DNA from 2 places in the Halomonas pelophila genome. Region 2 is predicted to be linked to the other one. Evidence: riboswitches for the same ligand, from Rfam matches in the RefSeq annotation. Region 2 holds a riboswitch; the other holds the start of a gene.
What was found. Region 2 has a riboswitch for thiamine pyrophosphate ahead of ABE957_RS04330 (3-oxoacyl-ACP reductase). Riboswitches for the same ligand answer to the same signal wherever they lie in the genome.
Positions count from the first base shown of each region.

Region 1: another riboswitch for thiamine pyrophosphate. It lies ahead of thiM (hydroxyethylthiazole kinase); the one in region 2 lies ahead of ABE957_RS04330 (3-oxoacyl-ACP reductase).

Region 1 covers NZ_JBEGCI010000001.1:325,975-331,059, reverse strand. The annotation lists gene ABE957_RS01525 (ATP-binding protein) at 1-1,412, shown strand, start outside; gene ABE957_RS01520 (hypothetical protein) at 1,482-1,748, shown strand; TPP riboswitch at 1,790-1,890, shown strand; gene thiM (hydroxyethylthiazole kinase) at 1,928-2,734, shown strand; gene thiE (thiamine phosphate synthase) at 2,724-3,338, shown strand; gene ABE957_RS01505 (cytochrome b/b6 domain-containing protein) at 3,447-4,007, opposite strand; gene ABE957_RS01500 (PepSY domain-containing protein) at 4,021-4,299, opposite strand; gene ABE957_RS01495 (DMT family transporter) at 4,471-5,085, opposite strand, start outside.
Region 2 covers NZ_JBEGCI010000003.1:186,947-192,031, reverse strand. The annotation lists gene ABE957_RS04340 (sodium:solute symporter family transporter) at 31-1,473, shown strand; gene ABE957_RS04335 (LLM class flavin-dependent oxidoreductase) at 1,561-2,880, opposite strand; gene ABE957_RS04330 (3-oxoacyl-ACP reductase) at 2,880-3,656, opposite strand; TPP riboswitch at 3,690-3,783, opposite strand; tRNA gene ABE957_RS04325 (tRNA-Gly) at 4,056-4,130, opposite strand; tRNA gene ABE957_RS04320 (tRNA-Glu) at 4,158-4,233, opposite strand; tRNA gene ABE957_RS04315 (tRNA-Gly) at 4,326-4,400, opposite strand; tRNA gene ABE957_RS04310 (tRNA-Glu) at 4,440-4,515, opposite strand; tRNA gene ABE957_RS04305 (tRNA-Gly) at 4,557-4,631, opposite strand; tRNA gene ABE957_RS04300 (tRNA-Glu) at 4,656-4,731, opposite strand; gene msrB (peptide-methionine (R)-S-oxide reductase MsrB) at 4,925-5,085, shown strand, end outside.

The DNA.
Region 1 (5,085 bases), on a different contig from region 2:
CCCTGGGCGTGGTGCTGCTGGTATTCGGCCTGAGCATGCTGGTGATCGGGCTGACCAGCTACCGCGACGCCGCCCACGAGGTGGAGGAACTCTTCGATGCGCGGCTTGCCCAGAACGCCCGGCTGCTGGAGGGGCTGGTGGGTGCACCGCTCCCCGAGGATCAGCGCCAGGCGCTGCTGGACAGCATCGGCACGGCCCTGCAGCGCGGCGACGAGGCCCAGGGGGCGGTGGTGCGTCACCCCTACGAGAGCAAGCTGATCTTCCAGGCCTGGCACGACGAGACCCTGCTGCTGCGCTCCGCCGAGGCCCCCGAGGCCCCGCTCACTCCGCTGCGCAACGGCTTCGGCAACGCGCGCCTCGATGACTACGAGTGGCGGGTCTTCGCCCTGGACGCCCCGGGCAGCCCGCGGCGGGTGCTGGTGGCGGAGCGCGAGGACGTGCGCGGCGAGCTGGTCACCGCCATCGCCCTGCGCACTCTGATGCCGGACCTGCTGGGGCTGCCGGTGCTGAGCCTGCTGCTGTGGTGGGCCATCGGCTGGGGCCTGCGGCCGCTGTCGCAGCTGGCCGCGCAGATCCGCAGCCGCGACCCCCAGAACCTGCAGCCGCTGGTCATGCAGCGGCTGCCCCGTGAACTGGAGACCATCGCCGGCGCCCTCAACCGGCTGCTCAAGCGGATTCGCGCCCTGCGTGCCCGGGAGCAGCGCTTCATCGCCGACGCCGCCCACGAGCTGCGCACGCCGCTGGCCGTGCTCGACCTCCACGCCCAGAATGCCCTGGCCGCCGACGATCCCGAGGACCGCCGCGAGGCGCTCGACCAGCTGCGCGGCGGCGTGGCGCGGGTCACGCGGATGGTCTCGCAGCTGCTCACCCTGGCCCGGCTCGAGCCCGAGCAGGAGGGCGACGGCCAGGGGCGCGAGATCGCCCTGCTCCCCGAGGTGCGCGAGGCGCTGGCCAAGCTGATGCCGCTGGCCGTGGAGGGTCGCCAGGAGCTTCAGCTGGAGGCCGAAGAGACGGCGGACTGGCGGCTCGAGGTGGAGCCCGGCACGGTCGACACCCTGCTGCAGAACCTGGTCGGCAACGCCCTGCAGCACTCGCCGGCCGGCGCGCTGATCCGCATCCTGCTCACCGCCGGGCAGGACGCCGTGACGATCACCGTGGAGGACCAGGGACCGGGCATCCCGGCTCAGCAGCGCCAGCAGGTGCTGGCGCGCTTCCACCGCGGCGGCCCCGGCGCCGGGGCCGGCCTGGGGCTCTCTATCGTCGACCGCCTGCTGCAGCGCCATCATGGCCGGCTGCGGCTCGGCGACGCCCCGGGCGGCGGCCTGAGCGTCATGGTCACGCTGCCGAGAACGCCCCGTGCGGCCGACGCGGTGCCGTCACGCGATGGTCATCTCCCCTTAAGCGGTCGTTAAGACGCCCCCCGTAGCGTCAAGGGGGGCTGGAGCAGATGCTCGGCCCGGCCATGACGAGGAGACGCCTGCATGCACACGATCACTCAGGAAAACCTTTCCGCCAGCGCCCGACAGGCTGGCCGGCTGGTCGTCGCGGGCCTGCTGCTGCTGACCCTCGGTGCGCTGCTGGTCGGCTGGGAGCCGGTGGCGGTGCCGCTCGAAGTGGTCGCCCTGGGAGCGACGGGCCTGGTGCTGATGACGCCGGGCATGAGCCGCCAGAATGAGGTCATGGAGGCCCTCTACAGCCTGACCCTGGCCAGCTTGATCACCCTGATCGGCATTCAGCTGCTGGCCTGATGCGCGGCCTTTACAGCCGCGCGGACGACAGGGATAGTGAGGTCTGACGACAGGGGCGCCGCGACGAGCACGCCGCGGCTGAGACGCACCCTCGGAACCTGACCCGGACAATGCCGGCGTAGGGAGTCGTGCAGCGCCGACCTTCCGTCGACCTGCACCTCCCTCGCCGGGGAGGCCCCATGCACCACATCGATCCCGCCACGCACCTGGCCCGGGTGCGCGAGACCCGCCCGCTGGTCCACAACATCACCAACCATGTCGCCATGAACAGCATGGCCAACGTGCTGCTGGCGATCGGCGCTTCGCCGGCCATGGTCCACGCCCGCGAGGAGGCCGCCGAGTTCACCGCCCTGGCCAGCGCCCTGACGATCAACATCGGCACCCTCTCGCCCCACTGGGTCGAGGCCATGGAGGCCGCCGCGCTGGCGGCCGGAGAGACGGGGCGCCCCTGGGTGCTGGACCCGGTGGCGGTGGGCGCCACGCGCTACCGGCGCGAGACCGGCGCGCGGCTGCTGGCGCTCGCGCCGGACGTGATCCGCGGCAACGCCTCGGAGATCATCGCCCTGGCGGGCGGCGCCGGCGGCGGACGCGGCGTGGACAGCACCGACCCCGCCGAGGCGGCCCTCGAGGCCGCCCGCCGCCTGGCAAAGCACACCGGCGGCGTGGTGGCGGTGACCGGCGAGGTGGACCTGGTCACCGACGGCCGGCGCCTCGCCCATGTCGCCGGTGGGCACCCGCTGATGCCCCGGGTCACCACCCTGGGCTGTGCGCTGACCGGCGTGGTGGCGGCCTTCGTGGCCGGCGCCGACGATCCCTTCGAGGCGACGGTGGCGGCGCTGGCCGGCTACGCCGTGGCCGGCGAGCTCGCCGGCGAGGTGGCCCGTGGCCCCGGCAGCTTCGCGGTGGCCTTCCTCGACGCCCTCTATCACCTGGACACCGAGGCCCTCGCCGAGCGGGCCAAACTGGAGGTTGCCGATGCCCCTTGATCTCTCACTCTATCTCGTCACCGACGCCGGACTCTGCGCCGACCATGGCCTGGAGGAGACGGTACTCGCCGCGGTCCGCGGCGGCGTGACCCTGGTCCAGCTGCGCGACAAGCACGCCAGTGACGCCGAGATGATCGACCAGGCCCGCCGCCTCAAGGCGGCGCTCGCGGGCAGCGGCGTGCCGCTGATCATCAACGACCGGCTGGAGGTGGCGCTCGCCGCGGGCGCCGACGGGCTGCACATCGGCCAGGACGACGGCGACGTGGCCAGGGCCCGCGCGGCGCTGGGTCCCCAGGCGATCCTCGGGCTCTCGGTGCAGACCCACGAGCAGCTCGCCCGCCTCGACCCGAGCGCCCTGGACTATCTCGGCCTGGGTCCGGTGTTCGCCACCCCCAGCAAGCACGACCACGCCGAGCCGCAGGGCTTCGACGGCCTGGCCGCCCTGGTGGCGGCGAGCCCGCTGCCCAGCGTGGCCATCGGCGGGCTCAAGGTCGAGCATGCCGAGGCGGTGCGCCAGGCGGGCGCCGACGGCCTGGCGGTGATCTCCGCCATCTGCGGCACCCCGGACCCAGAGGCCGCCGCCCGCGCCTTCCCGCGCCGCTGAACGCTCCAAACGCACCGCGCTCCGCGGATGACCTCCCCGGAGACCCGGCGTAAAAGCGCCCCCGGCCCGAATGGGCCGGGGGCGCTGTGACGAGGAGGCCGGACCGAGTCAGCGCGAGGGCGTCTGCTCGAAAGGCCGGCGGTCGCCGTGCACCATGCCCGCGATGAGGTTGTCGCGGCGCTTGTGGCTCTCCCAGAGCGCGCCGAGCACGTGCAGGGGCACCAGCACGAGAATCGCATTGCTCATCAGCTCATGGACCTCCTCGACCCATGCCACCCCCCAGAAGCGATCGGTCTCCTCCATCATATAGCCGGTCGCTCCGAGCCCCAGCAGCAGGGCCAGCAGCGTCAGCATCATCACCGCCCCCAGCGGGGTATGGGTGATGCCGGGGGTCGACCGGGCAGCTCCGACGGCGGGACGCAGCGACGCGCGAAGGCGCCCGGGGGTCGGCCAGAAACTCGTCCAGCGGGCCGACCAGGGGCCGACGAAGCCCCAGAGAATCCTCACGCCGATCAGCGCCACCACACCGTAGCCGATCCACTGGTGCCAGCGCTCGCCCTCCTCGGTGACGAACGCGTTGGCGGCGACGCCCGCCACCAGCGACCCGTGCACGAGTCGCACCAGCGGATCCCAGACGCGGACTCGTCGGCGGCTCGTCTCGTTGCTCATGACGCGGCCTCCTTCAGTCGATCTCCTGCTTGACGATGCTGCCGTCGACCGGATTGAAGTAGATCTCGACGCGACGCTGCTGATCGTCCCAGCCGTAGATCTCGTAGCAGCTGCCGTCGGTGGTCTTGAACGTCTTGACCTCGTAGCCCATGTCGGCGATCTGCTGCTGCATCGCCTCCTCGCTCATCCAGTCGCTCTGCGGGGCTTCGGTGCAGGTCGGCCCGGCCAGGGCCGCCAGGCTTGCGGTCATCAGGCCGGTGGCGAGAGTGCCGGTGATCAGGGTGCGCTTCATGACAGAATCTCCAGAGAGTCGGTGTCGAAGGGCCACCCGCGCGGTCGCGGCGGCCCGCCCCCGCCGATGTTGGGGGACAGGCGCATCATCGAGCATCGGGCTTAGGAGAGGCTTAAGGTGCGAGGGAGGTGAGACAGGCCACGTCGAGAGGCTCGCGCCGGCCGCGAGGCCTCAGGCGGTGGGCCGGCGCTTCAGGGTGGTGCGCCGCTCGTGGTGGGCGATGGCCAGGCCGCTGGCGATGATCAGGGTGCCGCCGACGAAGACCCACAGGTCCGGCACCTCGTCCCAGAGCCACCACCCCAGCCCCACGGCCCACAGCAGGGCCGTGTAGTCGAAGGGCGCGACCAGCGCCGCCGGCGCATAGCGAAACGCCAGGGTCAGGCCGGTCATGGCCCCCACCCCGAGCACGCCCGCCACCAGGAAGGCCGGCCAGTGCAGCGGTGCCGGCGTCTGCCACACCCAGGGCAAGGTCATCGCCGAAACCACGAGCGGCACCAGGGTGGTGTAGAAGACCATCGCCCAGAGATGCTCGCGGTCACCGTAGCGCCGCGCGGTGAGCATGGTCAGGGCATAGAACACCGCCGCGCCGACCACCACCAGGGCGCCGGGCTGAAAGCTCGCGCCCCCCGGGCGTATCACCACCAGCACGCCGAGAAAGCCCAGCAGCGTGGCGGCGAGCGTCGGCCCGTCGACCCGCTCGCCGAGCAGCGGCACCGAGAGGATGGTCACGAAGAGCGGCGCGGCGAAGGCGATGGCCGTGGTCTCGGCCAGCGGCAGCAGGGTCAG
Region 2 (5,085 bases):
GCCGGGCCTTTCCATGCTAGGGAGAACGTCATGCTGCCGACCACTCATGCCTTCTGGTGGCTCATCGCCTTCGCGGCGCTGTTTGCCGTGCCGGGCATGCTCTACGCGCGCCGCCACACCGAGAGCCTCGAGGACTTCATCATCGCCCGCAACAGCCAGGGCGCCACCGCCACGGTGCTGACCCTGATGGCCTCGACGCTGGGCACCTGGATCCTGTTCGGCCCCGCCCAGGCGGCCACCTGGGGCGGGCTGGGCGCGATTGCCGGCTATGCGCTGGGCTCGCTGGCGCCACGGCTGGTGATGATTCCGCTGGGGCGGCGCCTGCGCGAGCTCTCGCCGGGCGGCCACTCGCTCACCGAGTTCGTGATGAGCCGCTACGGGCGCCCCATGTACGCCTTCACCCTGGTGATCATGCTGTTTTATCTCTTCATCTCCCTGGCCGCGGGGATCACCGCCATCGCCAAGATGGTCGGGCTGCTGGCGCCGGTGCCGCTCTGGGCGACCAGCTCGGTGGTGATGGCCGCCACCCTGCTCTACACCCTGTACGGTGGCCTGCGCGCCTCGATCTTCACCGACAAGGTGCAGATGGTCGTGATCCTGCCGCTGCTCGCCGTGCTGCTGATCGTCGGCTGGCAGGCCGCCGGCGGCCTCAAACCCACCCTCGCCGGCCTCGAGGCGACGGCGCCGCGGCTGCTGGACATCACCGACCTGGGCGGGCTCAAAGCTGGCCTCACCTTCTTTTTGGCCGTGATGCTGACCGGGCTCTTCTATCAGGGCAACTGGCAACGGGTCTACGCCGCCCAGAGCAACCGCGCCGTGGCCCTGGGCTTCCTGCTCGGGGGCCTTCTGAGCGCGCCGATGATCTTCGTGATGGGCCTGTTCGGCCTGGCGTTCGTGGGACTGGGGCTGCCCGGCGACGGTTCGGTGGCGCTGTTCAGCGTGCTGCTCGCCGACATTCCCGCCTGGTTCGCGGTGGGGCTGATCTTCCTCGGCCTGGCGCTGGTCATGAGCAGCGCCGACACCACCCTGAGCGCCGCCTCGAGCATGATCGCCGTCGACGGCGGGCGCCTGCTGCCCGGCGCCAGCGACCAGCGGCTGATGCGCCTGTCGCGCTGGCTGATCCTGCTGCTGGCACTGCCGGTGACCTTCGTCGCCGCCCAGGGCTACAGCGTGCTCTACCTGTTCCTGCTGGCCGACCTGCTGTGCTGCGCGGCAGCCTTCCCGGTGTTCTTCGGGCTGTTCAACCGCCGCTTCGACGGGCGCGCCGCGGTGCTCGCTACCGTCAGCGGCCTGGTCGCCGGCCTCACCCTTTTCCCGGCGCCGGGCGACGCCCTGACCACCCTGATGGAATCCTTCCTGCTCGCCACCTTCATGCCGGTCGTGACGGGCCTGGCGCTGCTGGCGCTGCTGCCGGCCAAGCAGCGCTTCGACTTCGCGGTGCTCAGCGCCGGCGCGCGACGCTTCGAGGGGTAAGCACCTTTCGGCCGATAAAGAACGGCCCCACACGACAACGCTCCTTTCGAGGGGCGTTTTGCGTTCTGGGGCGCCGTGAGCGAATCGCTAGGGGCGTCGGCCCGCCGGGCGCTCGAGGCCGAGGTGGCCGCGCAGCGTGGTGGCGGTGTACTCCTCGCGGAAGAGCCCGCGGCGCTGCAGTTCCGGCACCACCTGGTCCACGAAGTCCTCGATGCCGCCGGGCAGCGACGGCGGCATCAGGTTGAAGCCGTCCGCCCCGCGGCCGTGGAACCAGCGCGCCATCTCGTCGGCGATGCTCTCCGGGGTGCCGACCATGGTGCAGTGGCCGCCGCCGGCGGCGAGCCGCCCCAGCAACTCGCGCAGGGTCGGCCGTTCGGTCTCGATGATGCGCAGGATGCTGGCGTAGCGCCCCTGGGGGCCGCGGAACTCAGCGAGCGGCGGCAGCGTCGGCACCGGCGCATCCAGCTCCCAGTCGCTGCAGTCCTGCTCGATGAAGAGCCCGAGCTGGCGCAGCGAGGCCGCCACCGGCAGGCACTCGTCCAGCTCGCGTTGCTTGGCCCGGGCCTCCTCCATGGTGGAGCCGACGTAGGTGACGAGCCCCGGCAGGATCGGCACCGGCGCGGAGCGTCCGGCCGCTTCCACCCGCGACTTGATGTCCCGGTAGTAGCCCTGGGCGGTCGGGAGGTCGTAGGCGACTGCATAGATCGCCTCGGCGTAGCGCGCCGCCAGGTCGCGCCCCTGGGAGGAGGCGCCCGCCTGCACCAGCACCGGATGGCCCTGGGGCGGGCGCGGCAGGTTCAGGGGCCCGTCCACCAGGAAGTGCTCGCCGTGGTGGTCGATCCGGCGCACCTTCTCCGGGTCGGCGTAGCGACCCTGGCGGCCGCGCTCGATGGCATCGTCGGCCCAGCTGTCCCACAGCGCCAGCACCGTCTGCACGAACTCCTCGGCGCGCGCATAGCGCTCGGCATGCGGGGGCATGGCCGGGTAGCCGTGGTTGCGCGCCTCGCTGTCGAACATCGAGGTCACCACGTTCCAGCCCACGCGCCCGCCGGAGATGTGATCCAGCGAGCCCACCAGCCTGGCGGCGTGGAAGGGGGTGTAGAAGGTGCTCGAGAGCGTGCTGATCAGCCCGACCCGCCGGGTGGCCCGGCTCATGGCGGAGAGCGCGGTCAGCGGCTCGAGATGCCAGTTGAAGCCGTCCTCCACACTGCCGGCACTCATGCCGTCGGCGAAGAACACCGCATCCAGCTTGCCGCGCTCGGCGGTGCGGGCCAGGGACTCGTAGTAGGCGATGTCGCCGAGTCGCTCGGCGCAGGAGTCGGGATGCCGCCACGCCGCGCGATGGTGGCCGCAGCCCATCACGAACAGGTTGAGGTGCAGGCTCTCGTCGGGGTTGCGCGGTTTCATCACCCTTTCACCAGTCCGCCGTCGACGATCAGGTTCTGGCCGGTGACCGCCCTCGCCCAGGGCGAGGCGAAGAACAGCGCCGCGTCGGCGAACTCCTCGGGTGTGGTCACCCGGCGCAGCGGGGTGTTCTGCGCGATCAGGTCGAAGACCGCCTCCGGGGTCGCGCTGGACGCATCGGTGGTGCGCAGCAGCCCGCCGGAGATCATGTTCACGGTGATGTTGTCAGGCCCCAGGTCGTTGGAGAGGGTGCGGGTCAGCGAGAGCAGTGCGGCCTTGCCGGCGGTGTAGTCGTGATAGGGCACGACGGGGTTCTGGAAGAGGTTGGTGCCGACATTGATGATGCGACCGCCGCCCTGCTCGCGCATGCCGGCAAGCGCCGCCTGGATGGTGTTCAGCGCGCCGCGGTTGACGCCCTCGAGCTGCTGCTGGAGGCGTGCCCAGTCGAGCGTATCGGCGTCGGGACGCGCGTCGCCGTTGAAGGTGAACTCGGGCAGGGCGTTGTTGATCACGGTGGTGATCGGAGTGCCAAAGTGGCCACGCGCCTGCTCGAACAGCGCCTTGACCGCCTCGGCCTCACGCACGTCGGCCTGAACGGCCAGGACCCGCTGCGGCGCCTCCTTCACCAGCGCCTCGGCGGCCTCGCGGCTCTGGTAGTAGTTGACCACCACGCGGGCGCCCTGGTCGAGGAAGGCACGGGTCAGGTGGGCGCCAAGACCGCGAGCGCCGCCGGTCACGAGCACGACCTGCTGGTCGAGCGGGAGGGAGGAAACAGCCATGAGGACTCCTTGTTGCGCGGCGGAGGGCGCCGCGCTGGAGCCGGCCGACATCCCTTCGCCAGTGTGAACTGGATCAGGTTCGACGGGTATCATCTCAGCGGCCACTGCCGCACCCCGTGTCTCGGGCCACCATAGCGCATTCAGGCAAGCAGCAACAGCCGGGCTGGCGTTCCAGCTCGTGACGTGAGCCTTGGCCTGACCGGAGGGATACTGGAGGTCTTTTAGAAACTGGAGCGGGAAACGAGATTCGACTGGGCCGGCACTCCGGATCGTGATCCGAGCCTTGGCGTGTCGATATTGACCATATAGAAGATTGGAGCGGGAAACGAGATTCGACTGGGCCGGCACTCCGGATCGTGACCCGAGCCTTGGCTTGTCGATATGGGTTTCTTACAAGATTGGAGCGGGAAACGAGATTCGAACTCGCGACCCTCGCCTTGGCAAGGCGATGCTCTACCACTGAGCTATTCCCGCTGATCTGGAGGGCGTGCTTGTGAGAAGTGGCGTCCCATAGGGGGTTCGAACCCCTGTTACCGCCGTGAAAGGGCGGTGTCCTAGGCCACTAGACGAATGGGACACATGGAGCGGGAAACGAGATTCTACCGGGCTGGCGTACCAGCTCGCGACCCTCGCAGGCCCTACTCATATCCAATCAACCCGAAGGAAGAATGGAGCGGGAAACGAGATTCGAACTCGCGACCCTCGCCTTGGCAAGGCGATGCTCTACCACTGAGCTATTCCCGCTTGGTCTTCTCGCACTGTGTTGCTACCGGCTGCTGAAGGTGGCGTCCCATAGGGGGTTCGAACCCCTGTTACCGCCGTGAAAGGGCGGTGTCCTGGACCACTAGACGAATGGGACGCAATTTTACCTTCAAACTACTACCTTCCTCGAAAGGAAGATGGAGCGGGAAACGAGATTCGAACTCGCGACCCTCGCCTTGGCAAGGCGATGCTCTACCACTGAGCTATTCCCGCACTCCGGTACCTGAACGAATCGAGTGGCGTCCCATAGGGGGTTCGAACCCCTGTTACCGCCGTGAAAGGGCGGTGTCCTGGACCACTAGACGAATGGGACGCATTGGCTCGCTCGTCGAGGTGCGGCGAATATTACCGACGACCCCGAAAGCTGTCAAGCACCTCTCGCCGCTCGTTGATACCGCGTGACCTGCCAGGGGCCGCCACTGGAAACCCCCACCCGGCAAGATGTCAGAATGAGGGCGAGACGCCGAGCCCGCCGCCGGCTCAACGACGCAATGAGGAGAGAGTCCATGCGCAGCAAGATCGAGAAGAGCGACGCCGAATGGCGTGAGCAGCTGACGCCCGAGCAGTACCGCGTCACCCGCGAGAAGGGCACGGAACCGGCCTTCAGCGGGAAATACCACGTGAGTGATGAACACGGCATCTATCACTGCGTCTGCTGCAATGCGCC